DNA from 3 places in the Kurthia sp. Dielmo genome. Region 1 is predicted to be linked to each of the others. Evidence: riboswitches for the same ligand, from Rfam matches in the RefSeq annotation. Region 1 holds a riboswitch; each other region holds the start of a gene.
What was found. Region 1 has a riboswitch for S-adenosylmethionine ahead of KTHG_RS05620 (cyclase family protein). Riboswitches for the same ligand answer to the same signal wherever they lie in the genome.
Positions count from the first base shown of each region.

Region 2: linked by a shared signal. The riboswitch ahead of KTHG_RS00590 (O-acetylhomoserine aminocarboxypropyltransferase/cysteine synthase family protein) and the one ahead of KTHG_RS05620 (cyclase family protein) in region 1 are both predicted to bind S-adenosylmethionine.
Region 3: linked by a shared signal. The riboswitch ahead of KTHG_RS17425 (methionine ABC transporter ATP-binding protein) and the one ahead of KTHG_RS05620 (cyclase family protein) in region 1 are both predicted to bind S-adenosylmethionine.

Region 1 is NZ_HE578957.1:131,757-142,288, reverse strand. Features, by position in the region: gene KTHG_RS05630 (PhaP protein) at 1-356, shown strand, start outside; gene KTHG_RS05625 (dicarboxylate/amino acid:cation symporter) at 603-1,898, shown strand; gene KTHG_RS05620 (cyclase family protein) at 2,608-3,354, opposite strand; SAM riboswitch class I at 3,437-3,537, opposite strand; gene KTHG_RS05615 (NAD(P)H-dependent flavin oxidoreductase) at 3,592-4,557, opposite strand; gene KTHG_RS05610 (CHY zinc finger protein) at 4,554-4,871, opposite strand; gene KTHG_RS05605 (energy-coupling factor transporter transmembrane component T family protein) at 4,884-5,627, opposite strand; gene KTHG_RS05600 (energy-coupling factor ABC transporter ATP-binding protein) at 5,858-6,403, opposite strand; gene KTHG_RS05595 (energy-coupling factor ABC transporter ATP-binding protein) at 6,388-7,143, opposite strand; gene KTHG_RS05590 (SDR family NAD(P)-dependent oxidoreductase) at 7,137-7,877, opposite strand; gene KTHG_RS05585 (MaoC family dehydratase) at 7,882-8,196, opposite strand; gene KTHG_RS05580 (hypothetical protein) at 8,203-8,517, opposite strand; gene KTHG_RS05575 (thiolase family protein) at 8,514-9,641, opposite strand; gene KTHG_RS05570 (AMP-binding protein) at 9,626-10,532, opposite strand, start outside.
Region 2 is NZ_HE578956.1:14,771-25,302, reverse strand. Features, by position in the region: gene KTHG_RS00605 (helix-turn-helix transcriptional regulator) at 1-1,119, shown strand, start outside; gene KTHG_RS21025 (hypothetical protein) at 1,240-1,392, opposite strand; gene KTHG_RS00600 (hypothetical protein) at 1,581-1,811, shown strand; gene KTHG_RS00595 (homoserine dehydrogenase) at 1,866-2,855, opposite strand; gene KTHG_RS00590 (O-acetylhomoserine aminocarboxypropyltransferase/cysteine synthase family protein) at 3,092-4,366, opposite strand; SAM riboswitch class I at 4,468-4,573, opposite strand; gene KTHG_RS00585 (SLC13 family permease) at 4,814-6,289, shown strand; gene nfsA (oxygen-insensitive NADPH nitroreductase) at 6,421-7,158, shown strand; gene KTHG_RS00575 (membrane protein) at 7,304-8,998, opposite strand; gene KTHG_RS00570 (lysoplasmalogenase family protein) at 9,116-9,766, shown strand; gene pepT (peptidase T) at 9,842-10,532, shown strand, end outside.
Region 3 is NZ_HE578962.1:140,696-151,227, reverse strand. Features, by position in the region: gene gltB (glutamate synthase large subunit) at 1-2,831, opposite strand, end outside; gene gltC (glutamate biosynthesis transcriptional regulator GltC) at 2,939-3,841, shown strand; gene KTHG_RS17440 (glucose 1-dehydrogenase) at 4,008-4,769, shown strand; gene KTHG_RS17435 (MetQ/NlpA family ABC transporter substrate-binding protein) at 4,817-5,659, opposite strand; gene KTHG_RS17430 (methionine ABC transporter permease) at 5,706-6,374, opposite strand; gene KTHG_RS17425 (methionine ABC transporter ATP-binding protein) at 6,364-7,389, opposite strand; SAM riboswitch class I at 7,549-7,654, opposite strand; gene KTHG_RS17420 (thioredoxin family protein) at 7,710-8,024, opposite strand; gene KTHG_RS17415 (toprim domain-containing protein) at 8,038-8,382, opposite strand; gene gcvH (glycine cleavage system protein GcvH) at 8,494-8,874, opposite strand; gene KTHG_RS17405 (arsenate reductase family protein) at 9,018-9,374, opposite strand; gene KTHG_RS17400 (acyl-CoA dehydrogenase family protein) at 9,565-10,532, opposite strand, start outside.

The sequences.
Region 1 (10,532 bases):
ATAAGAATGTCGAAGAAAAATCAAACCAAGCGATTAAAGATTGGCAAAAACAAGTGACTTCTTCATTTGAAGCATTCACAACACCTGCACAGTCTGCACAATTGTCTACGTGGATCGATACGTTAAAAGAAGCAACAGAGCAAGCGCAAGAATTATCTTGGAAACCGAACCACGCTGTCGTGGATTACATCCGTAATGCGCAAACAGAATGGGAAAAAGCAATCAACACAACGCTTTCTGAGCAAAAATCAGAGCGCCAAAAAGCATTAGCAAACATTGAAGATTTAACAGCGAAACTAAAAGAAAATCACAAGTCTTTACTTGATTCAATTCCTGCCGTTCCAGTTGTAAAATAATGAATGTAAGAGTCTGTTGTGGTACAGACTCTTTTTATTTCCATCTATTATATAACCGCGATAAAGAGTAGATTCTATTCTTTATCGCGTTTTTTTGTCGTTTGAGAAGATATTTCATTGTCAGAAAAGTCAAAAGACCAAAAAGACCAAAAAAACCATTATGACCACAATATTCACAAGCACAGAAATTCGTACTACATTAGGTCTTGTAAGCGTTTTATTAACTACATACAAAGGGGTGTACGTATGAAAAGATTCAACTTACGTAACTTAACGGTTCAAGTTGTGCTGGCCATTATCCTAGGGATTATCGTAGGGGCGATTTTTCCAAGTTTTGGCGCACAGCTGAAAATTTTAGCAGATATCTTTATTAAATTGATCAAAATGCTTATTGCACCAATTATCTTCCTAACGGTAGTGACGGGTATTGGTAGCATGGGTGATATGAAAAAAGTCGGCAGTATCGGCTTAAAGGCACTTATTTATTTCGAAGTGATGTCTACGATTTCACTTGCGATTGGCTTTATCGTAGTCCATATTATTAAACCAGGTGTTGGTGTTAATACAGATGCACTTAAATCAAGTGGTGCAGATATTAGTGAATATACAAAGGCTGCTGCAAGTCAAGATCATGGTATTCAAGCATTCGTTATGAGTGTGTTACCAGAAAACTTCTTTGGAGCAATTGCGAACGGTGAGTTACTACCAGTGCTTGTCTGTGCGGTATTCTTCGGCCTTGCAGCCGCTTCTATCGGTGATCCAGTGAAACAAGTTATTACATTATGCGAGCAAGCCTCTCAAATTTTCTTCAAAATTGTTGGGATGGTAATGAAATTCTCACCACTTGCTGCATTTGGTGCAATGGCCTATACAATCGGCAACTTCGGTATGGGTTCATTATGGAACTTAGGAAAATTAATGCTTGGCGTATACATTACAATGGCATTATTCGTTATCGTCATTTTAGGTCTCGTATTACGATATGCCGCAAACGTCAATATTTTCAAATTCCTGAGCTATATTAAAAATGAATTATTAATTGTTTTAGGGACTTCTTCATCTGAATCTGCCCTACCACTCATTATGAAAAAATTAGAACGCTTCGGCTGTTCAAAACAAGTTGTCGGTCTTGTTGTACCAACAGGTTATTCGTTTAACTTAGATGGTACCGCCATTTATTTATCAATGGCCGCAATGTTTATCGCACAAGTATATGATGTACATCTATCCATTTGGCAACAACTTTATTTACTACTGATTTTAATGGTGACTTCTAAAGGGGCTGCTGGTGTAACCGGCTCTGGCTTTATTACCCTTGCTGCAACACTTGCCGCATTCCCAATGATTCCAGTCGCAGGGATTGCCCTTTTAATTGGTGTTGACCGCTTCATGTCAGAAGCACGTGCCATTACAAATATTATCGGTAACTCGGTAGCAACCGTTGTTGTTGCGAAATGGGAAAACGAATACGATCCGAAACAGCATGATGTCCTCGTCGCTGAATTAAAAGAAGAAAAGCGCTTGCGTCACGAACATGCTTAAGTTATAAATGGTCTTGCAAACATTGCAGGACCATTTTTTTGTTCGCAAAAAATCGTCAGATGCCCAAGGAGCGGCTTTTGGCTACGACATATTTTTTAATAAGTGTCATTCATATGTGTATGCACCTATAAATGTAATAAGCATTTGATTGAATGACGAAAAAACATATAGAATTACTAAAGCTAAGCAGATAACTACTATTAGTTTGTACAAGTCATTTGTAAAAACAGGCATATTTCGGTCCTCTAGCGGGGGTTTTTTGCGTATTTTAAGGCATAAAAGGGACATTTTCACACATAGCAAGCTGCATAAATGAGCTACACAGTACGGATTGTCGTTTTTTGAATAAATAATGTGAGATGCTCGTTCGTATAGTATTTCAAGCGCTCTAAAACGGTACTTTTTTATGCAAAATGAACCCTTAGAGACCCCTTTCTAGCGTAAAATGCCCTTTTTCGGGCGTTGAAAATAATAATGATTTTTGACGATGGCGTGGAATAACAGTTTTTGTTGACAGATTACGCGGTATCGTTAGTAAACGTTTTAAATTTTACCGGACCATTGTCCTGAATTGGCACATATTTTTAAGTATGTCGTAGCCAAAACCCGCTTCCTGAAGATTTCGTCCATTTCAAATGAAGCAAATAAAAAAGAGGATGGAAAAATCCATCCTCTTTTTAGCGACAAATGAGTCTTGCACGAATGAGTGCTACGGTAGTATCGCAAATGAGCGTACCGGAAATCCTGTTGCTTTATCAGGTTTTGCGACGATATTGAATATGACCGCGCCTTTAGCGGGTAATTGATCTAAATTCGTCAACAACTCAATCTGATAAGCATCTTGCTGTAACACATAAAGCTCTGCCTTGAGCGCTTTATTTTTATAAAATTCTTCACTTGAATCCGTATCAAATGTTTCATGACCGACTGCGCGAATGTGTCGCTCTTCAAATAAGAAACGGAGTGCTTCAACAGACCATCCTGGCGTATGAGCCACATCGTCTGCATCCTTATTATTAAATGCCTCGCTATCATCAATGCGCTTTGACCAATCGGTACGTAGTGCGACAAATGAGCCGCTATCGATTTCCCCGTACTGTTCCTCAAATGACAGGATTTCACGTACGGTAATCGTAAAATCAGGATTTTTTGCGACGTCTGTTGAAACGTCGATGACAACGAGCGGTAAGACAAGCTCTTTTAACGTAATATCATTTAAATAGCGGCCGCCTTCAACAAAATGAACTGGCGCATCAATATGCGTGCCATATTGTCCTGCAAAGGTAAATTGTTGTGCGAAAAAGCCTGCTGAATAATCGAATAACGTTTTCTTCTCAAGCGGCGAGAAGGCATTGAAGCGGGGGGTATCGGCACTAAAGCTATGCGTTAAATCCACCCATGTACGCTCCTTTAAAAGTGATAGTGCCTGTTGAATCGATTGCTGTGTGGTTGTCATACCTCATCTCCCTTTCGATTTAAGTAACAAAAAAACCTCTTCTCGATAAGAAGAGGTTGGTGTCGAATGGGATGCCGTTCTCTTCTCATCTTTTAGCAAATGATGCTACAGGAATTAGCACAGTACGAAATGTCTGTTGCTGCGTCTTCAATGGGCCAGTCCCTCCAACGCTCTTGATAAGAAAGTGATTTAGTTGTTGATACTTATATTAAAGTAATCCGCTAGGAATTGCAAGTATTATTTTGAAATTTCTGAAAAACGCGTTACTACTGCTTTATATTCCGCTTCGATGCGCGCAAATAATTCCGCCACAGTAGGCACATCATCAATCAAGCCAATGACCTGTCCAGCAAAGGCCATACCATTCTCCTCACCATCATGGATTAACCGGCGATTCGCTTGCCCGCTAATATGTTCCTTTAATGCCTCATAGGTCGGTGTCTGTTGCTCAATGGCTAAAATTTCATCCGCAAAAGCATTATGAATAACACGTGCAGGACCACCAATCGAACGTTTAACGACGACAGTATTTTGCTCTGTGCTATCGAGTAACAGTTGCTTGTAATAGTCCGAAGCATCGACACATTCCTTTGTAGCAATAAAACGCGTGCCCATTTCAATACCCTCCGCACCGAGCGCAAGTCCTGCCGCAAGACCACGACCATCCGCTAAACCACCTGAAGCAATAACAGGAATCGAAACCGAATCAACGACGCGTGGTGTAAGGACCGTTGTGCCTAAGTCATCACGTCCTAAATGGCCGCCGCCTTCTTGACCTACGACGATGACGGCATCGGCGCCAAGCTCCTCTGCCTTTTGTGCTTGGCGCACACCCGCCACAAGTACGAGCTTTTTAATACCCGTTCCTTCTAGCATCGCTAAAACCGTAGCGGGATTTCCACCTGTAATGGATACAACCGGCACTTTCTCGTCAATCGCTACTTGTATAAACGCCTCATAACCTGTTCCGTGCATCCCCATCGCAAAATTGACACCAAAAGGCTTATCCGTCAGTGAACGCGTACGCTTAATTTCACGTCGCAGTGCTTCCGGATTAGGTAAACTTAACGCCGTAACCTGACCTAATCCGCCCGCATTTGAAACCGCAGCCGCTAAATCAGCATAGGCCAGATAGGCTAGGCCGCCTTGAATAATCGGTAGTTGAATTCCAAAAAGCTCTGTAATCCGTGTGTTCATCGTCATTCCTCCATTTCAAAATACAAGTGGTAATGCCCCTCACAACGAGGGTTCCATGCAGCGTGACAATGTGGACATGTATCATGTGCTAAATAGGTCGCAATCGACAATTCTTCATGACAACGCCCACAAAGAATTGCCTTTTCATCCCACTCCATTTTTGTCCATCGCGTAATCGGGTGATCTGCTTCCTCCTCATGACATTGATAGCATGGATAATATGTATGACAGCATTTCATTTTGATAGCGATAATATCCTTTGCTGTATGATAGTGGACGCAGCGTGTTTGCTCATCTACAAGTTGACCACGAAGATTCATAATTGTCACTCCTTATAATAATAATACAATGATTGATACAAATATTGGAAATAAAATGCAATAACCATCCTTTTTTTGAAAAGCAAGAAGATGAAAATGTGTTCGATTAAACCCCTGTCGAAATCCGCGTGCTTCAATCGCAATGCTTAAACGTTCTGCTCGTGTAATGAGTGCTAAGAGTAGCGGAATCACTTGTTGCACTGGGCTATACAACCGTTGTCTAAACCGTTTTATTGTGATGCCTCTCGCCTGTTGACTTAGACGAATCCGTTCCCATTCTTCGATAATTAATGGGAAAAAGCGTAATGCCAGAACAATCATTAATGCCCATTGGCCAACAGGAATACGCCATTTTTCAAGAGGGCGCAACATTGTTTCAAGTCCAAGTGCAAGCTCAAGTGGTTTGGTAGTCGCTGTTAATAAAACGCCACTTAAAATCATCATTAAAAGCTTAAGGACATAATGTAGGCCCATTAAAAATCCTGCTAAATAGGTTATACCTGAAAACATACTATGATAAAGCAACGTCAGCAATAAAATTAGAAGTAATGGGCGTATTGAATGTAGCGCATAGCTAAAAGGGATTTGTGCAAAATGATATAACAAGCCGACTACGAATGCCGAAAAAACAAGTTGTATCCACTCGTGAATTTGGGTGAAACCGATTAATAGAAAGCTTAACCCTATTATTTTAGTCCGTGGATCAAGACGATGTAGAATGGACGTGCGTGCTACATATTGAATAACTTGTTCCATTAGGTATCGCCTCTTTCATAATTTGGATGAGTGCGGGCATTGAACGTGCGCGTGGCAGCGGAGATTGTAAGCGTTGTTCTATTAAGTGAAACATCGCAATAGGTGGTGGAAAATAAACTCCTTTTCGTTTTGGAACCTCAAAGAAAAATTGCTCCGTTTCAAACAGTTGAGGGGCTTCATCTTTAGCCATCAACAAAACATCATCTGCAAAAGTTAACACATCCGTTAATTCATGAGTAATCGCAAGAATCGTATGTCCTTGCTGTTGCCATTTTTTTCAAAATCGACAGCACTAGTGCGCGTTGCACTGGATCAAGTCCAGCTGTTGGTTCATCTGCTAGCAAAATAGTTGGCTCCATCATAAATACAAGAGCAAGTGCTAACCGCTTTTTTTGTCCCCCACTAAGTTGATAAGGCAACATCGGTAAAATAGATGCATCTAGCTGTACAAGATTTAACACTTCCGCTATCTTTGCATCTGTTTTTTCACGAGACCATCCAAAATGACGTGGAGCGAAACGTAATTCTTTCTCAACCGTTGACTCGAAAAATTGTTGATCTGCATGTTGGAATAAAAAACCTATTTTCCCGTCTAGATGAATATATCCTTGCTGTATCGGTATAAATTGTTGAATGGCTTGCAATAGCGTTGATTTCCCTGCTCCGTTTTCTCCTACTATCGCCGTCCATTTATTGTCAGAAAATTGAAATGAAGCATCGCGTAAAATAACATGTGATGAACGCTCTAGTGTAACATTCTTTAAAGTGATGGCCATATTTGTTTAACACACTCCTCATACGTTTGAATGCAAATCGGTAAATGACACGTTCTTTGAAATTCAATGATAAAAGGCATTGCGTATGTCGGATAATGTGCTGCAAATGTAGGTAAGTCTCCATCAAATACGATACGATGATTTTGCAAGTAACAAACGCGATTTGCAAATAAATATTCTTCAACAATATGCGTCGTCATAACAATTGTATAGCGTTTTTTTAATGTTTTTAGTAGCGTGTAAAAATCACTACGTGCATGGGAATCTAACATAGCGGTCACTTCATCTAATAGTAAAATTTTCGGGCGCATCGCTAGCACAGCTGCTAATGCAACACGTTGTTTTTCGCCACCAGAAAGCGTCATTGGATGGCGTTCTATAGCCCAGCGCATACCAACCTCATCTAATGCCTGATAAGCGCGGGCAGTCATTTCCTCGCGTGGCACTTGTAAATTTTCTAATCCAAAAATAACTTCATCCATGACTGACGTCGTAATAAACTGATCATCAGGATGCTGAAAGACAATCCCGATTTCCCCTGGCTTAACTGGATTACCTTCATACAGTATTTTCCCAGATTGTGGCGTTAAAAGGCCTGCAAGTAACGATAGGACCGTTGACTTCCCGCTCCCGTTCGCTCCGAGTAGGACGAGACAATCTTGCTCGTAAACGGTGAAGCAGAGATTCTCGATACCATGCCCTGGCGTATGATAGTATGTAGTGTTTTCAACGGTTAACACGGGGACCACCTCACCATGTGTGCAGCATAGCGCGTATACTTCTCACCATTCACGCCAAAAACTTGACCTGTAAAAAAATCTGTCCGTGCAACTAATTTTTTAACAAAGTAGGCTACATCGTCTGCTGACCCCACACGCCAAAAATCAGGGAACGGAATTTGTTGCTGTTCACTTTTCTGTTTATAGTAGGCAATTACAGGACGCGTCATATCAGTTAAAGCAGCAGGGGCAATCGCATTGACACGAATTTTTTCTGGTTTCCACTCTGCTGCTAACGTATAGGTCATCATTGTTAGAGCGCCCTTTGCTGCGCTATAGTTTAATTGTCCTCGTGAACCGAATAAACCAGCTGTTGAAGTCATAACAAGCACGTCACTCATTGGCTTTAATAACGGTTGTAAGGCGGTTGTGATAAGGAAAAAACTCGTCACATGCACATGAAAAACATGATTAAAGTCTTTTAATGTCATATTAGTCGCACGTTTATCTTTAGTATTTCCTGCACAATGAATAATTGCCGTTAATGTATCTGTATAGTGATTAATTTGTCGTAGCATCTCTTGAATTTCCAGTTCATTTGAAAAATCTGCAGCTAGACAGAGCGCTTGTGGAAATAAATCACGAAGGGGAGCAATCGATTGTTCAGATGATCCATGTAAAATTAAAGGCTCCTGCGAAAACTGTTTTGCAAGAGCGAAGCCGATGCCACGCGTAGCACCTGTAATAAAAATCATTCTGTCATTCCTCCTCAAATACTACATGCAAAACGAGTTGTTCTGCATTATAAGCGTGTATTTCTTTTTTTGTTAATCGTACAGTAATCACTGATGGAATAGGCACTGGATAGACAAATTGACATCGCATTGTTGTTGGATAAACCTCATAACGCTGTTGCCATGCGCCTTCTGCAAGTGCCATTAATAACATACCATGTGCAATTGGCTGCTCAAATCCTAGTTGTTGAGCGAAGGTTGCATCATGATGTAAGGCATTATCATCACCACTTAACGCCGAAAATGCTTGAACTTTTTGACGTGTAATTAGCCATTCCATATTTAATTATCCTTTCATCAATGTCATGACAACGGTTGCTACAACCTGTTTATTACGTGAGAGCGCAACCGTTAATTGACAGACAGTTTTTCCTTTTGACGTAATGCTTAAATGCTTATCTGTAATCGTCCAGTTATAAAATGTATCTGCATATAATGAAGTCATTTTTTCACATTGCTGTGATAAATGGATCCACCCTGTCGGAAATGCTTCTCCTAGTATGGTTGGTAATATACTTAACGGAATTTCTTTAGATAAAGGCATCCCCATTAAACGTTGATATCCTTGCACTTGTGAGAGGGAGGCATGCCATTCGTTCATCGCGTCACCAACATCGAGAGCCCCATCCCACCGCCAATTCCAAGAGTAGCAAGCCCACGTTGTCCTTTTTTTAATTCATGAACGAGACGCGTAATTAAAATAGCGCCCGATGCCCCGTATGGGTGACCAAGTGCCAATGCGCCTCCCCCAATATTGACAAGATGTTGTGGAATCTTTAATTGTTGGAGACAAGCAAGTACTTGTGAAGCAAACGCTTCATTAAACTCGACAATATCAATATCTGTCACTTGTAACTGCTGACGGGCGAGTAGTTTTTGTGTTGCTGGTACTGGACCCATTCCTAAAATATCCGGCATGACACCAGCTGCCGTAGCATCTACAATGGTCGCATAGGCGGTCAATTTATAATGTAGGCATGCCTCGTGTGACATTAACATAACAATTGCCGCTCCATCATTTAGGGGACAAGCATTCCCAGCAGTTACGGTGCCTTCTGGAAGAAAAACAGGATGTAAATGTGCTAATTTTTCAACTGAGGTATCCGCACGTGGACATTCATCAGTCATAACGCCTTGTAGTGGTAAAATCTCTTTGTTAAAGCGACCCGTTCGTTGACTCGTCACTGCTTTTTGATGACTTGAAAAGGCGTAATAGTCCTGTGCTTCTCGCGTAATTTGATAACGTGCTGCAACTTCTTCGGCAGCTATGCCCATATCAGGGTCTCCGTAAGCAGCAGGGGTAAAAGGAGCCCGCGTATAGAGCGTAGGCATTGCCCCAGGTCTTGTCGGTTGAACCATTTTCCAAGGAGCGCGACTAACACTTTCTACACCACCTGCTAAAATTATTTGTGCTTGTCCACTTTTTATTGCTTCAAAGCCACGCATAATGGCTTCTAGTCCAGAACCACATTGCCTGTCAATTGTGACACCGGGAACGGTTACAGGAAACCCTGCTTGTAATAGGCTCACACGTGCTACGTTACCGCCAGGTCCTACTACATTCCCTATCATTACATCGTCAACTAATGAAGCATCGCCTACCGTATCTTTGATAGCCTGCTTTAATAACGGAGCAACTAAATCACTTGGCTCAAGGGTATGAAATTGCCCCCCGGCCCGCCCAATTGGTGTACGTTTTGCCCAAACAATCACAACTTCTGACATAGAAATGCCTCCTTCATTTTTTGACGTGCGATTTTTCCACTCGTCGTATAATAAAATCGAGGGACGGTCACGATTTCTCGAGGAAATTTATAGACTGCTAAATAGCGCGTACAATAATGTTTTAACGCATCATATGTCAGTGGCTGGTGGCTCCACTGAATCAAGGCCACCACTTTCTCTCCCCAATAGCGATCCTCTAGCCCACAAACCATCACTTCCTCAATCGCCAGATGGTTAGATAATAACTGCTCAATCTCTTCTGGAAAAATATTTAAACCACCAGAAATAATACGATTTTTTGCCCTACCTTTAATGGTAAGATAGCCTGTTTCATCCACCGTTACAATATCTCCTACCTTTAGCCAGCCATTATGAAAAATTTCAGCAGTAGCCTTTGGATTGTCTACATAACCACTAAAAATCATAGGGCTTTTAATATAGAGAAGCCCTTCCTCAACTTCACGAAAGGCTTCATCACGAATTGTATAATCAACCGTAGGAAAGAAGCGGCCAACCGTATCAGGCTTTGTTCCGTCAGAATAGCTAATATAACTTGCTTCAGAGGAACCAAAAAATTCATATTGCGCAGTATGTGGAAAAATCTTCGCCAGTCGTTTTTTGGAATCATCTTGCCATTTTGCACCAGAACTAACAATGGCATCAATCGTAGCTTGAAGACCGGTCTGTACCATTGCTTCAAGCATTGTGGGTACGACAAATAGCGCGGTATTCGGATATTTTTGACACGTCGTAAGAACCTGTTTGGCATTAAATTTAGTTTGTAAATGAATGGTCTTTCCTTCAACAAATGCTTGCATCGCCGCAAATAGTGTCATCGAGTGTACAAGAGGCCCAGGGGCACAGTAATGCTTCGTATTTTCAAGAGAAAAA
Region 2 (10,532 bases), on a different contig from region 1:
GATTCCTTATTTGAAATAGATGAACAGACCTTTATGCATAATATTCAAACAGCTTACCATGCTGTTTTATCGATTCAAACAAAAGAACATGCACGTATTGCGTACAATACATTTTATAGCACACCAATTTCGTTAAAAAATCCACAAAACTTTTATACAACAAATTTATATTTATGTTATTTTTCAATTATTGCAGAAGAGCCTCTCGAGAATGTGCAGCCTCTCGTTAATGGACTTTTAGCAATTAAAGACAACTTCACACCGTATCAAAATTTTTTATACCATGCGATTTATGCTAAGTTTCTATTTAAGCAAAATAAATTTGAAGAAGCAAAATCAGCTGTTTTTAAAGCCTTTAAAGTGATGAATATAGACACAATTGAAGAAATAGAGTACGCCACATTACTAGTACTTGAAGGGCAAATTCATTTTCGTCAGTACGAACATGGTAATGCCTTTTCTCGTACACGAAAAGCACTTGATATTTTCTTAAATAATCATGCGCATGAGCAGATTTTAAAGACCTATAATTTTTTGGGCTTAATCAATCTACAATTCGGCAACTATGAATACGCCTTAAAATTTTTAAATACCGGCTATGACTACGCTGTGCAGCTCGCGAAAAAACATCATTATGGTCAGTTACTGCAAAATATCGGCTACACATATGCACGTATGCAAGAGTCTAAGCGTGCAATTCACTATTATCGCCAAAGCTTAAAAAACAAAAAGGACCCAATGAAGCAATTGATTACAATTCATTCCCTAGTAAAAGAATATTCAAAGGTTAATCAAACCGAGCAAATTACAAAATGGTGTAATTATGGCCTTGCGTTAATTAATAAGTACGGGTTAGAAGATGAAGCGCGCAGCTACCACTTTCATTTTCATATTTATCCAATGCTTCATGACCTGGATGATTTTAAACCGTATTGCTTAGAAAACGCGATTCAGCATTTTAGTGCCATCAAAGACGATCGCAACGTTCAGAAATATGCGCTTGTATTAGCTGAAAAGTATGAAGCATTAGAAAACTATAAAAAAGCTGTTAGCTATTATCATTTAGCAAATGAGGCTAGTTTTTCTGTACGTGCTATCAAAGCTTGGCAAGACCTATAACATAAAAAAACGACACTGCGATCAACACACAGCGTCGTTTTTTTCAATTGAGTAAAGCACATTACTCATTTATTCGGACCGCTATTTCTATCCACTGAAAATAGCGCTTTATCGTTCTACTTATGGAATTAAGTTCATCACAAAGTTTGTAACGTGTTGTAGTGACGTAAAATTAAATAGTTGTTGCGAACAAAACAGCATACTGAAACCAGCCAAAACTAGCGAAAATACAGAACCAACTAAAGCACCTTTTGTCGGTGATTTAATAGACATGAATAGCGGACCCTCCCGTACGTTTTTTACTTACTGCTAGTATACGGGATTAAAATTTCAATTATATGACAAAACGCTTACGTTAACATTAAATCCATTGTCATTTGTAAAAAACACGTTATAAAAGATCTAATGCAAGCCTTTTCATTTTTCGTTATAATTGCTCATAGAAAAGAAGGTGCACACATATGTACAAAACCGTAGCACAAACGGCAAAAGATATTCATATGTCAGAATCACAAGTCATGCGCTATGTGCTGCATGGTCGTATTCGTTCTGTTTATGATGGCGAACAATTTTTAATTAATAGCCAACAATTCACGACGTATTTTGAACAACTTGAACAATTAAAACATGAAATCGACATTTGGAAGGCAACGCCGATTCCAGAGGACATTGATATTAAAGATGAAGATTAAAAAAGCATGTGAGATGGTAATTCGACAAACCCTCTCACACGCTTTTTTATTGTATTAAGCTAAAGATACTGCTTTTTCAGGCTTCGCTAACATATCTGCATAATCTTCCATCATGACACTAGCTGTTGGATACATACCTGCACCCGGTCCAACCATTGTTAATGTGCCAATATAGTTTGTATCAAGGGTTACCGCATTGTTGACGTCATCAATCGCATATAGCGGATGATCCGCTCCAACAAGCTGTGGGCCTACTTTAGCAATAATTTCACCCGTTGCCTCGTCGCGATACGCATCTGCTACGTGGCGATAGCGTAATCCTTGTGCTTTTGCCTCTTCTACCTGTTCAGATGAAATACCATCAATACCTACAACCTCTACTTTATTCCAATCAGGTTGCTCACCAAATGCTAGTGCACAAAGAATCATGAGCTTACGGAATGCATCCTCACCCGACACGTCATTATGTGGATCAGCCTCCGCATAGCCTAAATCTTGTGCGGCCTTTAGCGCGACATCAAACGGTAATTCCTCTGCGCGCATTTGCGTTAGGATATAGTTTGACGTGCCATTTAAAATGCCTTGCACTTGTTTTACTTCATTGACGCGTAGTAGGTTTTGCATCGTTTTAATAACAGGCACGCCGCCCGCCGTCGTTGCCTCGTAGCCTACTTGTACACCTTTTTTCTTGGCCTTTAATTGTAGTTCTTGACCGTATCGTGCAAACATCACTTTATTCGCTGTGATAACGTGACATCCCTTTTCAATCGCTTGATCTAAGTAACCATACGCTGGGTCCTCACCTACAATACCTTCAAACACGACCTCTAAATCTGGAATCGCTAAAATATCGTCAAATGACTCTGTAAATAGTGAAGAATCAATACCTTCACGTACTTTTGATGCGTCACGCACTAAAATTTTTGCGACTTCAATTTCTACGCCTAACGTTTGTTTGAAATGCTCACGACGTTCATGAACGATGTTGTAAATGCCTTGTCCAACCGTACCGAAACCTAAGATTGCTGCCTTGACTGATGTCATATTTGTTCGCCTCCAAATGCTTTTTCTTCTAAACGCTCTTTTTGTACTTACTGAGAGTACAAATGTTCCTTCATTAGAAACAATTATACTTAGTTTAGACGATAAGGTGCATAATTTCAAGAAAATTCTTTCTTCAATGGACAATTGTCTCCTCTAGGCGGTCACAAAGTGTTCAATGGACAAACGAATGAGTTAGCCATTTTTTCTGTTGGTGGCGAATGAGCCGAGTTGATTTTTTAAATACTTGCGAATGCTTTTTCAAGCGCTGCAATAATGTCATCGGCGTTTTCTAAACCGATCGATAAACGCACAAGTTCCTCAGGCACGCCTGAAGCAATTAATTCTTCTGCGCTTAGTTGCTGATGTGTTGTCGATGCGGGGTGGATAATTAGTGAACGCGCATCGCCAACATTTGCGACATGTGAGAATAATTCAACTGTATCGATTAACTGACGACCTGCCTCGCGTCCCCCTTTAATACCAAATGTTAATACGGAGCCGGCACCATTTTTTAAATATTTTTTTGCAAGTGCAGCATTTTCACTCGTTTCAAGACCGTTGTAGCGAACCCATTCTACCTTGTCATGCCCGTCTAAAAATGCAGCAACTTTTGCGGCATTTTCATTGTGACGAGGTACACGTAAATGAATCGTCTCTAAACCTTGAATAAAGTTGAATGCAGCATCTGCACTTAATGTCGGACCGAAATCACGTAATAAAATGACACGAAGGCGCGTCGCAAAGGCGGCACTCGCTGCATCAATACCGTAACGAATCCCATGATATGAAGCATCTGGCTCTGTATAATCTGGGAATTTACCACGCGTCCAATCAAATTTACCTGCGTCGACAACAACGCCACCAATCGTTGTACCATGGCCACCAATCCATTTTGTCGCAGAGTGAATAACTACGTCTGCACCGAATTCGATTGGATTTGAACCGATTGGTGATGCGAATGTATTATCAATAATTAATGGAATATCATGCTTATGTGCAATGTCTGCTAATGCTTCTAAATCAGCAATGGTAAGACTTGGATTCCCAATTGTTTCAGCGTAAATCGCTTTTGTATTTTCCTGAATCGCTGCTTCAAACTCAGCTGGATGACGCTCATCTACAAAGGTCGCTGTAATGCCGTAGCGAGGCAGTGTGTTGGCGAATAAATTATATGTACCACCATATAGACTATTAGCTGCAACGATATGGTCCCCCGCACGCGCAATATTTAAAATCGAGAACGCAATGGCCGCCATACCTGATGATAGCGCTACTGCTGCTGTGCCACCTTCAAGAAGTGCGACACGCTTTTCAAATACATCGACTGTTGGATTCATAATACGAGAATAAATATTCCCCGGCTCCTCTAATGCGAATAACTTACGCGCATGTTCAGAGTCATTAAACTTATAGGCCGTTGTACGATAAATCGGTACTGCAATAGCACCTGTTTCTGGATCTGGCGTTTGGCCACCGTGGATTGCGATTGTTTCTTTTTGAAATTCTGTCATATTCATTTCCTCCTAAAATTTTTCGATGGAACATCGGGAGAAAGAAGGAAAAATAAAAAACCCTTCTTCATAAGAAGAGGGTTGTATAAGCAATAGTCCTCCCCTTATCTTTCAGATCCGATTCAATCTGTAGGATTTAGCACCGTAGTAAAAATACTGGTTGCCGGGCATCGCAGGGCCTATTCCCTCCGCCACTCTTGATAAAGGTATATGATTTTTTTGTTCCATCTGATTGTACATCAGTATAACGAACTTACACATACGCGTCAACAGAATTTTCTAATTTTTTAAAATTTACTGTCTTTATAAGAAATATATGCACATATCCGCTAAAAACACACTTCTTTCGCTCGTTAACGATTGCTGTTACGAAAGTTTTAACTTTTGCACAAAATTACATCCCTTAAACAGCCTATAATTGTAAGTAAAAGGAAGGTGTTATATGCTATGTCTGAAAAAAAAGAGAAAAAGAATTTAAAAGGATTATGGATTGCTTTAGCGTTTCTTACTCTCATTATCATTACATTTCTTCCGAATAACGGCGATGTCCCAATTGCTGGTCAACGCAGTCTTGCCATCCTCGCATTTGCCGTTATTTTATGGGTGACAGAGGCTGTATCCTATCCAGTTAGCGCCGCAATGATTATTGCGATTACAGCAATTTCACTTGGCTTTGCGCCAACAATTGAAGACCCTTCTGCTACGTATACAACTGCTGGTGCCTTAAAAATGATTTTAGGAGGCTTCTCTAATTCTGCTGTTGCCCTCGTTGCCGCTGCACTGTTTTTAGCAGCAGCGATGCAAGCGACAAACCTGCATAAACGCTTAGCATTATGGATTTTAAATATTGTTGGTACTAAAACAAAAAACATTGTTTTTGGCGCCATTTTAGTATCAATTATTTTAGCATTTTTCGTGCCAAGTGCTACCGCACGAGCTGGCGCTGTTGTACCTATTTTACTCGGAATGGTTGCTGCATTTGGACTTGCTAAAAATAGTAGACTTGCCGCATTACTCGTTATTACAGCCGTCCAATCCGTATCCATCTGGAATGTCGGTATTAAAACCGCTGCCGCACAAAACATGGTTGCACTCAGCTTTATTAATAAAGAATTTAATGTTGATGTGTCATGGAGTCAATGGTTCCTTTATGCCGCTCCGTTCTCACTCATTATGTCCGTTATTTTATTTTTCGTGATGATCAAGCTTATCAAACCTGAAACAAATGTCATTGAAGGCGGCAAGGATGTTATTAGACAGCAGCTCGATGAATTAGGTAAATTAAAAGCTACTGAAATTCGTCTAATTGTCATTTCACTACTACTGTTATTTTTCTGGTCAACAGAAGGTCGCCTTCATCAATTCGATACAACAACAGTCACAATTTTTGCGATTGCATTATTATTAACACCAAAAATCGGTGTCTTCGAATCCTGGAAGTCTGTTGAAGCACTTATTCCATGGGGTACAATTATTGTTTTTGCAGTCGGTATCGCACTTGGTACTGTACTGCTTGATACACAGGGAGCTCAGTGGTTATCTTCCACTGTATTTGGTTCACTTGGCCTTGAACATATGCCAATTCTTTCAACAATTGCGCTAGTAAGTGCCTTTAATATTTTGATTCACTTAGGCTTTGCGAGTGCAACGAGCTTATCGTCTGCGCTCATTCCAATTTTAATCGCACTCACAACAACGATTCAACTCCCTGCAGATGCTATCGGCTTTGTCTTAATTCAACAATTTGTTATTAGCTTTGGTTTCCTGTTACCAGTAAGTGCCCCGCAAAATATGCTAGCCTATGGTACAGGCGCCTTTACAGTCAAAGATTTCTTAAAGTCAGGGATTCCACTTACAATTGCCGGTTATTTACTCATATTATTATTCAGCGCAACCTACTGGAAATGGCTTGGCTTATTATAAACCGACCAACAGAGCGTTCAAAAATGAGCGCTCTTTTTTCATAAATTCAAAGCGCTTTTGGTAGCCACTAAATGGCAAAATCCGTTATAGTTAAACTGGATTTACAAACTTACATATAGGGGGCTTTTTTAATGAATGATGTACAACAGCAATTACGCAATCACACATCGGTGCGTAAATATACAGGCGAAGAAATTCCGAAAGAAAAAGTATATGAAATGTTAGAGACCGCTCAAATGGCAGCCACTTCTCATTTCGTCCAAGCCTATAGCGTCATCTATGTGACCGATGAAGAGAAAAAACAAAAACTCGGCGAGCTTTCAAAAAATGACTTCCAATTTAAAACTGCTGGCGCCTCACTACTATTTTGCGTCGACTTCAAGCGCCTACAAATCGCTGGTCAAAAATACGGTGTCGATATTACGGCAGATACGGCCGAAAATATTTTAGTTGGTGTCAATGATGTTGGCTTATTCGCACAAAACTTCGTTGTAGCCGCTGAATCAGAAGGCTATGGCATTTGCTATATCGGTGGTGCACGTACGGGAGCCGCAGAAATTAGCGAGCTATTTAACTTGCCTGAGTACGTGTTCCCAATGTTTGCGATGACACTTGGTACACCGACAAAAACAAATGATTCAAAACCACGTCTACCAATCGATGCTATCGTCCACGAAAATGGCTATGATGTTGAAAAGTATGATGCGCTTTTATCTCAATATGATGAAGACTTAAATAACTATTACTTAAACCGTAATGCCAACCAAAAGAATGAAAACTGGACACGTCAAATGGCCGATTACTTAGTGAAACAACAGCGTCCACATATGAAGGATTTCTTAGCTTCAAAAGGCTTTACGTGGAAATAAGCGCATTAAAAAAGAGACTCGGACAAAACACGTCTTTTCCTTTTTTCGCGTTCGCAATGAAAAACCGGAACCGCGCCACAGCGCGATTCCGGTTTTTTTATGCTCACAGGAGCGGCTTTACACGTATGTCAAAACCTCTTTTTGTTTATTCTTTTTCTAGTAAGCTATCCACTTTTAATTCTTTTACTGGTAGGAAGACATCTGCAGAATTAATATACGTTACTTCTACTTTATCCTTTTCCTGTAAATAAACCGCAAGCGGTGCGACTTCCGTTGACACGATATAGTTATCGCCATTATCTAATAAGAAGGAAACATTTGTGAAGTCACCATTTTGCTCTTTATAGACACGTACCACTTTACCTGTCGCTGTTTTTTCTTCCTGTGATGAGCTACCATTTACTGTACTTGATGAGCCAGTACGACTTAGCACGGTTTTATACTGACGCAGTGCTTCATTTGGTGTAGCGCCTGTTACGGCAATCTCAGGATTTGCTGCTGACACGATGTAGTAGTTTTGTAAGAAGCCATTTGAATCAAGCACCGGTACTAACCAGCTTGCCTCACCGTAGAAATTATACAGAAGCGGCATTGAGCCCTCCCATTTCTTCTCAACGAATTTCTTCTCAACTACTTGAAGCGCACCTTCTGAATCCATATACGCTTCGTCTTTATTCCCTGTATAATACGTGGCCTCGCCTGTACGTGCATTCGTTAATGAATAACCAAGCATTGAGTCCACACCCTCTTTTGGACTTGTGAAATCAGTGAAATAATACATATCCCCTTTTTCATCAAATACAGGACTTACATTTGCTTCTGTCCCTTCATCTGAAGGAAGCTTGATGTCACGTTTACCGAAAATCGTATTGAAATAACCATGTACATATTTACCGAAGTAGCTATTTTGTAGGCTCACCGCTTCTGGTGACACCGCGCCGTCAATAAATGCTGGTACATCTTTTAGTGCATACGTTTTAATATTCCCTGACGCCGCATCTACCATAACAATCCCTTTTGGCGCAAAGCCGTTACGTGCCGAGATAAATTCACCATATGTGCGGATATAATACGGCTTACCGTCATCATCGACTTCAAGTTGAACATCGCCGTTGAAAATTTTCGTTGGATTATGCAGACGCATATAACGCTCGACATTGTTATTTAAGTACGCAGACTCTGCATACTTCATTTCTGATTTGACGAATTTCGGATTAGCTGATGAATCCGTAGCACTCACCATAAAGTAACCTGGTGATGTATTCCCTTTAAACCATTTCCAGAAATCTGAGAACTCGACTGGCGCAATATAGACAAACTCACCGTTTACCTTTTGAATTTGTAGATTGCCTAGCTCATAATAACTTGTATTCGGCACTTGACTAAAGGCCTTTTTCATCTTATTACGTGCATATTTTGGTGGCACACTCGCTGGCGTTTTCGTTTCATCGAATGCTTTTAGCTCTGTTTTTGTCGCCATTTTTGCTGAGTCGTATTTATCATTCGCATTTAGCATGGGCGCAAGTAGCATATAGCCTGCAAATAATACACTCGCTACCCCAACGACCAACTTCACCTTTTGCTCCAGACCAGCAGAAAATGCACTACCGATAATTGCTAGAATGAAAAATGCTGGCCATAGTGCTGTCCAGTTTTGGTCAATCTTTGTAATGTAGAAAATAAGTCCGAACACGATAAATGCGAGGACAAAGACCCCGCCGAAAAACGCTGCCTTAAAGCCCCATTTAAAATCGCCTTCCTTTGTTTTGCCCGTCAAAGGTACGATTAAAATGGCGGATATCGCCGCAAAAATTGCTGCAATAACAAACGTCATAATCATTTTTAGTTCCCTCCCAAATCTCGATACTTTTTATACGGAATATGTATGTAAAAAGTTTCATTTTAGAGGTATTTCGGGAATAAAACAACTAATTCGCTTTTGAATGGAGGAATGTTTATGAAAACCTTCTATATCATTGGCGCAATTGCATCGGCAATGTATGCTGTACATTTTATGCCGCTTGATGAAGCATATTTCATCAAGCAAATTTTCAAGGTTATTCCGATGCTCTTCATCATTCTTCTTGCATACCGCTTCCATGATCTACGACAGGAGAGCTACTCACGTTCGGTTATTGTAGCGCTAATTTTGATTACTTGCGGGACGGCGACACTGCCATACTTAGTGTTTAGCTTAATGTTTTTCGCCGCAGGTCAACTATACTTTCTTCGAGCATTTTTCACGATGCCATGGAAAACGCCACCTAAATCCCTGCTCATCGCACTTGTGATGGTTGCAGCGATTATTATCGGTTGGGTCGTTGGCAACATTATGAAAGATCACCTCTATATGCTTAGTCTAGTTATTAGCCTCTACATTGCGATTACATTAACGATGCTTTGGGCCTCTTTCCACACACGTCAATGGATGATCATTACCGCAACACTGTCCTTTGCCTCAGCTAATTTACTGTTTGCCATCAACAACTTCATTACGCCACTTAGTAACCTAAATGCGCTCATCATGACGCCTTATTATTGCGCATCGCTTTTATTTAGCCTAAGTATCGTAAGTTATTTCGGTTTGCCAAATAAAGTGTTAGAATAACGTTAGAATAGTCTTTATTTTTTTAAAATTACGTCATAAAGCTACATTCGTCATTTATTAGGAGGGTTTTTAAGAATGAAAGAAACAGTTATTGAACGCTTAGTGCGCTATGCAAAAGTTGATACGCAATCAAATGCAGCGAGCGAAACAACACCATCAACGAAAAAACAATGGGATTTACTACACTTACTTGAAGCAGAGCTAAAAGAAATTGGCATGCAAGATGTAACTGTAGATGAATATGGTTATTTATTTGCGACACTACCAGCAAACACAGACAAAGAAATCCCAACAATCGGTTTCTTAGCACATGTTGATACTGCAACAGATTTCACTGGCACAAACGTGAATCCAAAGCGCTGGGACAACTATGACGGCGGCGATTTACAATTAAATGACGACGTCGTACTATCACCTTCTATGTCACCTGAGCTTGCAGGTTATGTTGGTCAAACACTCATCACAACAGACGGTACAACATTACTTGGCGCAGATGATAAAGCCGGTATCGTTGAAATTATGACAGCAATGGAATATTTAATTCAACATCCAGAAATCAAACATGGCGAGCTACGCGTTGGCTTCACACCAGATGAGGAAATCGGTCGTGGCCCACATAAATTTGACGTCAAACGCTTTAATGCAGACTTCGCTTATACAATGGATGGTGGTCCACTAGGTGAATTAGAATATGAGAGCTTCAATGCAGCGTACGCGAAAGTCACAACTTTCGGTACAAATGTACACCCTGGTTCAGCTAAAAATA
Region 3 (10,532 bases), on a different contig from region 1:
CCTTCACCTGGTTTTGCCCCTTGCGCCATTTTGATTTGAAGTTCATCTGCATTGACTAAATAATGTGATTTCACTCCAAATCGACCTGACGCAATTTGCTTAATTTGCGAGCGACGTAAATCACCATTTTCATCTGGCGTAAAGCGCGCTGGATCCTCGCCACCTTCACCTGAGTTCGATTTACCGCCGATGCGATTCATCGCGATGGCTAATGATTCATGCGCTTCCTGTGAAATCGAACCGAATGACATCGCACCCGTTTTAAAACGTTTCACAATCGATTCCGCAGACTCGACTTCTTCAAGTGGAATGCTGTTGGTTTTTTTAAATGTTAGTAAATTACGAAGGAAGCCTAAGCGCTCCTCATTCGCCATTTCACTATATTGGTGGAATAGACCAAAGTCATTTTTGCGTGTTGCCCACTGCAGTGTATGAATCGTTTTTGGATTAAAGGCATGATGCTCGCCGTTTGCGCGCCACTGATACTCACTACCTGGGGGTAGACCTTTATCCCCTGAATCAATCGCTAGATTATGGCGACGACGTGCCTCCTCACCAATCGTTTGAAGGTCGATACCACCTAACTGACTTGCCGTACCTGTAAAATGCTTGTCGATGACTTCTTTTGAAATGCCTACTGCTTCAAAAATTTGCGCCCCGCGGTAACTTTGAATTGTCGAGATCCCCATCTTCGACATTACTTTTACAACACCCTGACTTGCGGCATACACATAACGTGCTACCGCTTCCTCGTAACTAAATTGTAGGTGTCCATCACGGATTGCTTGATCAATTGTCGCAAATACTAAATACGGATTAATGGCATCCACACCGTAGCCAATTAATGCGGCATGGTGATGTACTTCTCGTACTTCAGCGGCTTCTACGATAATGCTAGCTTGTGTGCGTTCCCCAACGCGTACAAGATGCTGGTGTAGACTACTCGCTGCAAGTAGGATTGGTAGCATCGGCTTGTCAGGCGCGACAAGGCGGTCTGATAAAATCAACAGCTCCACGCCGTCACGAATCGCGCGGTCTGCTTCATCTGCAATGCGCTGTAAATCGCTTGCGACGTCATCTGTCATAAATAAATCAATCACTACCGACTTAACGCTAGGCTGCTGTTTTAGCTGTGCTAGCTGGCCATTTGTCAGTACCGGTGTTTCTAAGAAAATACGCTTGCAGCTCTCCGCCGTCGGATGAAGGATATTCCCTTCCTTCCCTAGCAGCGTCATTGTCGACGTCACTAAATGCTCACGAATCGAGTCAATTGGCGGGTTCGTCACTTGCGCAAATAATTGCTTGAAGTAATGGAATAATGACTGCGGCTTATCCGATAAAATCGCAAGCGGTGCATCATTTCCCATTGAGCCGAGTGGATCGGTTTTCCCTGCCACAATCGGCACAATGTATTTATGAACATCCTCATATGTGTAACCAAAAATCTTTTGATGAAGCAGTAAATCGTCAATATTTTCCGACTTTTCTTTTTGCGCTTCAAGCTCAATTAAATTATCATCTAGCCATTGTTTATACGGCTTGGCTGTTGCCATATCTGACTTCAATTTTTCATCAGCGATGATTTCGCCCTTTTCTAAATCGATTAATAGCATCTTCCCTGGACTTAGGCGGTCCTTATACGCCACATCTTCCTCTGCTACGTCAATAACGCCCACTTCTGAAGAGTAAATAATATAATCATCCTTCGTCACATAGTAGCGCGCTGGACGTAAGCCGTTTCGGTCAAGAATTGCCCCGATTTGTTGCCCATTTGTAAATGCGATTGAAGTTGGACCGTCCCAAGGCTCCATTAATGTGCTATTGTATTGATAGAACGCCTTTTTCTCGGCTGATATATGCGGATTTTCTGTCCACGGCTCAGGTATCATCATCATGGCAGCCTCTGCTAATGGACGACCCGCTAGGACAAAGAATTCAAATGCATTATCGACCATCGCTGAGTCAGAGCCTTCTGCATTGATAATTGGGAGTAGCTTTTCAAGGTCCTCACCAAATGCCTCTGACACAAATTTTTGCTCACGCGCCTTCATCCAGTTGGCATTCCCAAGTACGGTGTTGATTTCACCGTTATGGATAATGTAGCGGTTTGGATGCGCGCGCTCCCATGACGGGAATGTGTTAGTAGAGTAGCGTGAATGGACAAGTGCAATCGCTGAAGTGAAGCGCTCATCTTGTAAATCTACATAAAACTGAGCCACCTCTTCAGGTGCTAACAAGCCTTTAAATACCATCGTTTGCGTAGAGAAGCTTGGGCAATAAAATGTGAACCCTTGCTCCTTCACCCATTTTTCAACACGCTTGCGAATTACGTAAAGTTTTCGTTCAAATGCTAGGGAATTTTCTGACGAAGCACTTGCGATAAATAACTGACGGACAACGGGTGCTGAATTCTTCGCTGTATCACTTAAAGATGCAGCGTTTGTCGGAGCAGTACGCCACCCGATAAGTTCTTGGCCTTCCTCGGTGATGATGGCATTAAATTTTTCTTCAATTTGTCGTCGCTCAGCGTCATCTGCTGTAAAGAAGAACTGACCTACACCGTATTCGCCTTTCGGTGGTAATGCCCATTCTGTGACCTGACGGAAAAATGTATCTGGAATCTGAACCATTAGCCCAGCTCCGTCCCCTGTTTTACCGTCACTACCACGTCCTGCTCGGTGGTCTAGGCGGCAAAGCATTTCTAAACCTTGCACGACGATGTCATGTGTTGGTTCATTTTTTAAGCTCGCATAAAATCCAATCCCGCATGCATCATGTTCGAAACTTGGATGATATAGCCCTTGTTCTTTCTGAATATTTTGAAACGTCATAAAAATCCCTCCCTCGTGAATCTATTTTAAATTCACAAATCAATGCAAACAATATATACTTTATATAGAATCAATCTAAAAAATAGATAAATTGGAGTTGACATGCCTTGGAATTACGACAACTACGCTATTTCGTGGCAGTTGCTGAACGCGAACATATTTCAGAAGCTGCTGAAAATTTACATGTTGCACAATCTGCCGTCAGCAGACAAATTGCCAATTTGGAGTCTGAATTAGGTGCTGAATTGTTTGAACGCATCGGCCGTAACGTCAAATTAACACCCATCGGACATGTATTTTTAGAACATGCCATTGTGGCGTTAAAAGCGATCGATTTCGCCAAAAAACAAGTGGATGAATATTTAGACCCTGAGAAAGGAACGATTAAAATCGGCTTCCCGACGAGCCTTGCAAGCTTCTTGCTACCTACCGTCATCTCGGCATTTAAAAAAGAGCATCCAAATGTATCATTCCATCTGCGACAAGGGTCTTACCGCTTTTTAATTAATGCCGTGAAAAATCGCGAGCTCAATCTCGCCTTTCTTGGTCCCGTACCGCAAAAAGATGAATTAATTAATACAAGAATTTTATTTACCGAAAATATTTCTGCACTTGTCCCTGAAAATCACCCACTTGCGGAGCGCCAGGAAATTCAGCTTGGTGATTTACGCAATGAGAACTTTGTGCTGTTCCCTGAGGATTATATCTTAAATAAAGTAGTCGTTGACGCCTGTAAATCAGTTGGCTTCACACCAAATATTTCATCCGAGGGAGAGGACATGGATGCCTTAAAAGGTCTTGTGGCCGCGGGTATCGGCATTACGCTACTACCTGAATCTGCATTCTATGATGCGACACCACGACGTACGGTGCGTCTATCACTTATCGAGCCACCATTTACACGTAATGTCGGTGTCATTTTCCCAAGTACGCGTGAACTTGCCCCGTCCGAGGAAATCTTCTTAGACTTCGTCGGCAACTTCTTCTCACGTCTTACACAATTCCGTTAATCAACATCCTTCTGAACAACTGCTCAGAAGGATTTTTTATACACAGAAAAGAAAGCGTTTCCAATAATTACAATATAATAGAAGAAACACGCAATGCTTTTTATTTTAACTTTAAAATATTTTGCGTTATACTACTTGCGAAAGCACTTTGAAAGGGGTTTTATACATGAATCGTTTGGACAATAAAGTGGCATTAATTACAGGTAGTGGTGCCGGCATCGGCAAAGAAATCGCGAAACGTTTTGCAGAGGAAGGCGCAAAAATCGTCATTGCAGATTTTAACGAAGCCGCGTTAACAGATACTGTTAAGGAACTACAAGCAGCAGGTCACGAAGCCTTTGGCGTGAAGGTGAATGTTGCAGTCGAGGAAGATGTACAGCGCATGATTGACGATGCGATCGGCCACTTCGGTCAACTTGATATTCTTGTAAACAATGCCGGTGTGAGCGACAATATGCAGGCTGCTGGTAATGTGACAGATGAGGTTTGGCAACGCGTTTTTGATATTAATGTAACGGGCGTGATGCGTGGTATTCGTAAAGTATTACCTCACTTCATAGAGCGCGGTAAAGGAACAATCGTTAATATGGCATCGATTTCAGGCTTATTTGGCGGTCGTGGCGGCTTAGGCTATACAGCGGCCAAACATGCGATTGTCGGCATGACAAAGAACGTAGCGTCGCAGTACGGCCCTCAAGGGATCCGTTGTAATGCGATTGCACCTGGACAAATCCAAACAGGTTTTGCGGCAAACATGGACCATATCGATAAATTTGGCATGGAAGTAGCGATTCGTGGAACAAACTTAATGCCACGTGCCGGTACAGTCGACGATGTCGCAAATATTGCGCTATTCTTAGCATCGGATGAATCTGATTTAGTAAATGGTGTTGCACTAGCAGCAGACGCTGGCTGGAGCGCTTATTAGGCATAAAAAAAGAGGCTAGGGTTAATCCCCAGCCTCTTTTTTATGCTCTATTTACTTACAGGAACGACTGAGCCGCCCCATTCTTCTGTAATATATTCTTGAATTTCTTTAGAATGTAAGACATCGACTAATTTTTTGATTGATTCATTGTCTTTATCTTCTTTACGAACGGCAATTACATTTACGTATGGTGATTCATCACCCTCAATGGCAATTGAATCTTTCTTCGGATCTAAACCAGCATCGATTGCAAAGTTAGAGTTGATAACGACTGCGTCAGCATCTTTTGAATTATTGTACGTTTGTACTAACATTTCAGCATTGACCGCTGGATCGATTTTTAACTCTTTTGGATTTTCTGCAATATCTTTAATTTCAGCGGTTGTTTTATCCACACCATCTTTTAATTTGATTAAATCATTTGCTTCAAGAAGTGTTAAGATACGACCTTGATCTGCTACTGATTTCGAAATAATAATTTTCGCACCTTTTGGTAACTCATCTAATGATTTGTATTTTTTAGAGTAGATAGCGATTGGCTCGATGTGAATACCACCAACATTGACGAAATCATAGTCTTTATTATCTTTCATTTGTTGTGTAAGGTATGGAATATGTTGGAAATAGTTTGCGTCAATATCGCCTGAAGCTAATGCTTTGTTTGGAATAATGTAATCTTGTGCTGTTTCGATTTCAAGATCTACGCCCTCTTTTTCAAGAATTGGCTCAGCTTTTTGTAAAATTTCTTTATGTGGTGTGTTTGACGCCATGATTTTAATTGTTGTTTCTTTTGAATCACTACTTGATTTGTCGTCTGAGCCACATGCTGCTAAACCAAGTGCTAATGATGCTGTTAATAAACTTGCTACTAATTTTTTTGACGCTTTCATAATATAAAATCCCCTTTTCCCTCTTTATATTTGATACGCAATTGCGTTATCGTTTATCAATTTTTGTTGTAAAGAAATCACCAATAAATTGGATAATAAATACGACAATTAAGATTAAAATAGTTGCTATAAACGTTACATCTGTACGAGCTCGTTGGAAGCCATCCACGAAGGCTAAATCACCTAGACCACCTGCTCCGATAATTCCTGCCATCGCTGTGTATCCAACAAGTGCTACCGCCGTTACCGTAATACCTGAAATTAATGCTGGTAACGCTTCTGGAATTAAGACCTTGAAAATGATTGTAGAGGTTTTAGCCCCCATTGAGCGTGCTGCTTCGATTACGCCCTTATCAATTTCACGTAAAGCGATTAATACCATACGTGCGTAGAATGGCGCAGCACCGATAATTAATGCTGGCAATGCGGCATTGGCTCCTAAAATCGAATCGAATAAAAATGTTGTAAATGGAATTAACAAAATAACTAAAATGATAAATGGAATCGAGCGGAAGACGTTCACAAACGCACCCGTAATCCAATTCGCTAGTTTATTTGCCCATAGCTGATAGGGACTTGTTAAAAATAACACAATTCCTAACGCTAATCCCAAAATGAATGTAATGATTGTTGAAACAGCTGTCATATATAAAGTCTGCAGTGTGGCTTCCCAAATTCGGTCCCATTCTACATTCGGAAATAAATTAGTCAACATCACTAATCACCTCCGATTTGATACCCTTATTTTCTAAATATTGAATCGCAGCTGCGACATCAGCATCTGAACCAGTCAACTGGACGATTAACGTGCCGTACGGACCACTCTTCGTCGGTGAGATATTACCGTGGACGATATTGACGTCTACCGCAAACTTGCGAATAATTTCTGTAATGACAGGCTGCTCTGTTTGATCGCCTACAAAAAATAATTTAATTAACTGTCCTTCGCGGTAATCCTCTAGCATTTGTGCGACCGATTCTTTTTGACCGGTTGACGTTGCTTGCGTCACGAAACGTTTTGTAATCGGTGCTTGTGGATTTTGGAATACTTCAAGAACATTCCCTTGCTCAACGACCTTCCCTTTCTCCATGACCGCCACACGATGACAAATCTTACGAATAACATGCATCTCATGCGTAATCAGCACGATTGTTAAGCCTAATTTTTCATTGATGCTCACTAGTAAGTCTAAAATCGCATCCGTTGTTTCCGGGTCAAGTGCAGAGGTTGCTTCATCACAAAGCAGCACAGTTGGATTGTTAGCAAGCGCGCGGGCGATGCCGACACGCTGCTTTTGACCACCTGATAACTGCGATGGATACGCATCATCGCGACCCTCTAGGCCAACAAGTGCAATCAATTCTTTTACACGCTTTTGACGCACATCCTTTTTCACTCCCGCAATCTCAAGTGGAAATGCGATGTTCTCCGCTACCGTACGTGACCATAATAAATTGAAATGTTGGAACACCATGCTGATATGATGACGCGCATTGCGTAGTGCATTGCCGCGTGCCTTTGAAATATTGACATCATTGACAAGCACGTCGCCTGATGTCGGCTTTTCTAAACCATTAAGTAAACGAATCATCGTACTTTTTCCGGCGCCACTGTATCCGATAATGCCGAAGATTTCTCGATCCTGAATTGTTAAACTCACATTATCGACAGCCGTTAGAGAACCATTCGCTGTTTTGTATTGTTTTGAAACATTATCTAACTGAATCACTGTCATTCCACCTTGTTCTAAAACTTTTGAACTCTCTGATTATTCAAATTCCAACAATTATACTATGCTTTGTCGTCGTCCAATTTAAACTGCTAAAAAAATAAAACCCTTCTGTTTTTTAGAGCAACAGAAGGGTTTAACGTATCGTGTCAAACCGTTCTCTCATCTCCCAAAGTAATGACTTTGCGTGAATTGGCACCATATCACATACTGCGACGGTTGCCGGGCTTCATAGGGCACTTCCCTCCACCTCTCTAAATAAGAGTAACGACATAAGTTTTTATTTTATTGTTGGTTTCTACTTTAACACTCTGATATTTTTACGTCAATGACTTATTTAAAATTTTTTCATACAAATTTGGTACGGATTGAAATGCGTATACTTTATCGCGCACTTGCCCATTCTCTGAAATTAGTAGACATGGCACACTTTCAATCTCATAATCGTATGCAATTTGTTCCATATAATTTAGATTTGCCTTCCCCATTGGGATTTGTGGCAATACCTGCTCTGTGACGTCCATCATTTTAGACGCTACTGCACATGTGCCACACATTGGCGTATATAAATAAAAAGCCGTGACGTCATGTTTTGTACGTTCTTGCTCCCATTCTTCGCGAGACCATTCTTTCATTACATGTCATTCCTTATCGTATTAAATAGGCGGGATTCACTTGAAAATCAGCTGCTGCTAGCACGAAAGCTAAATAATTTTGCGGTGTATGCTCGACTTGCTTATACGTTCGTCGCGTGTATAAATGCTCGGCATGAGGAAAATAATGCTGCACGAGCTTTCGCGCTTTCTCACCGGACTCATCCGCATCAAAAAACACATATAAGTCACTGTCCTCATAAGGTGTAAGTAGCTCCTCTAGTCGGTCCTCACTTATCGTACCATTCGTACAAATAATTTCGACCACTTCATTTAGTATGGGCAAAATGCGTAGCTTATCTTGCTTTCCTTCAACGATTAACACCTTGTCTGTCACCATTTCTGCCACCTCCACAAGCTTCCCCGTCTTCTACTTTAGTTATACCACAGCGCATGCACTCTACACAAAAAAGAACTACCCCAGTTGAGGTAGCTCTTTGTGATGCTAATATTATTCAGCGATTGCTTCTTGATATTGTTCTGCAGTTAATAAACTTTCAACGTCTGCTTCATTTGCAGGTTCAACAACGACCATCCAAGCTTGCTCGTATGGCGATTCGTTTACTAGCTCTGGAGAATCTTCTAAGTTTTCGTTTACTTCTAGAATTTTACCAGCGATTGGTAAGTATAATTCAGAAACTGTTTTTACAGATTCTACACTACCGAATGATTCGCCAGCACCGATTTCATCGCCTACTGCTGGTAGTTCAACGAATACGATATCGCCAAGTTCTGATTGTGCAAATTCAGTAATACCGATTACTGCTTTACCATCTTCTAATTTAACCCATTCGTGATCTTCTGTGTAACGTAAATTTGTTGGAACGCTCATTGTTTATTCCCTCCGTTTATGTAATTTCATCTTTATTGTGTCACGTTTTCCGCGTGTTGACAAGGGTAATTCCGAACTTTCTAAAGGTCATACATCTTGTTGCAACAGCATTTCAAGCGATTTTTGGTCGTCCATAATGGACACTATTTGTACGATTCGACAAATTCCTGCTCTTTAAAGCCTAAAGTTACTTTTTTACCGTCCGTAGTGAGAGGACGCTTGATTAACATACCATCTGACGCTAAAAGTGTTAATTGTTCGTCTTCTGACATATCAGCAAGCTTATCTTTCAATCCTAACTCACGATATTTCATGCCAGATGTGTTGAAAAATTTCTTCAATGGAAGCCCACTTAGTTCATAAAACTTGCGTAACTCATCCTTCGTCGGTGTGTCTGTCGTAATGTCATATGCCGTAAAGTCGATGCCTTCATCTTTCAACCATTTTGACGCCTTTTTACATGTCGTACATTTTGGATAATGGTAAAACTGAATCGCCATTTTGTATGCGTACCCCCTTCTCGTTTCCTCTATTGTATAGACATTTGAAAGCCTTTGCAAATACGAAAAGAAAAAGGATAGACGCACCCACTGCATCTACCCTTCTCTTTATTTACATGGCCTACAGTAATATGGGAGTATTGTGTAGTTGTCTTTCGGGTAAGGCCTCTTACTTCCATACCCGAGTCACTTACACGATGAATTTTTCAGCTGCAATTAATGCTTCTGCTGCTTGGCGTTTTAGGCGAATCGTTTTCTTCGGTGTATAACGACCAAATTTACGAAGTGCTGATAGCATCATACGTTGGTTGTCACCTGATGATGAGTTCACTAGCGTATCACGCGCTTCTGCTAAGATTGTTTCAAAGGCATCTTGGCTGAAGATTTCTGTATACAATAGCTTTTGAGCCGCTTTGTCTGCACCATCGCGGTCAATCGCTTTTTGCGTACGTAATACCGCTGATTCCATCGCGAATAATTGGTTCGCGATATTGGCGATATTCACAAGAATTTCTTGCTCATCTTCTAGCTTGTTACCATATTTAAGCGCTGCTGTCCCTGCCGCAAGTAACGCCACTTTTTTCGCCATTTTCACTAAATATTTTTCTTGTGCTAATGGTTCGTCTGCGATTTCTTCTGGTACCATACCTAAGATTTCTTGCTGCAGTGCTTGCGCTTGCTCAAGAAGCGGTAATTCGCCCTTCATTGCTTTCTTCATAAAGGTACCTGGAACGATTAAACGGTTGATTTCGTTTGTTCCTTCGAAAATACGGTTGATACGAGAATCGCGGTAAATACGCTCTACTTCGTATTCTGCCATGTAGCCGTAACCACCGTGCAGCTGCACCGCTTCATCCGCTACATAATCAAGTACTTCTGAACCAAAGACTTTGTTGATTGAGCACTCAATCGCATACTCTGCAATCGCTTCTGCAATCTTTTTACCGTCTTTTTTCTCTTCATCACTCATTTGACCCATATTGTCCTCAAAGTACCCAACTGTACGATAAATTAATGATTCAGAGGCATAGATTTGTGCCGCCATATTCGCTAATTTTTCCTTTGTTAAGTTGAATGAAGAAATTGGTGTATTGAATTGCTTACGTTCATTAACGTATTGAATCGTAATATCTAATGCGCGTTTTGATGAGCCAATTG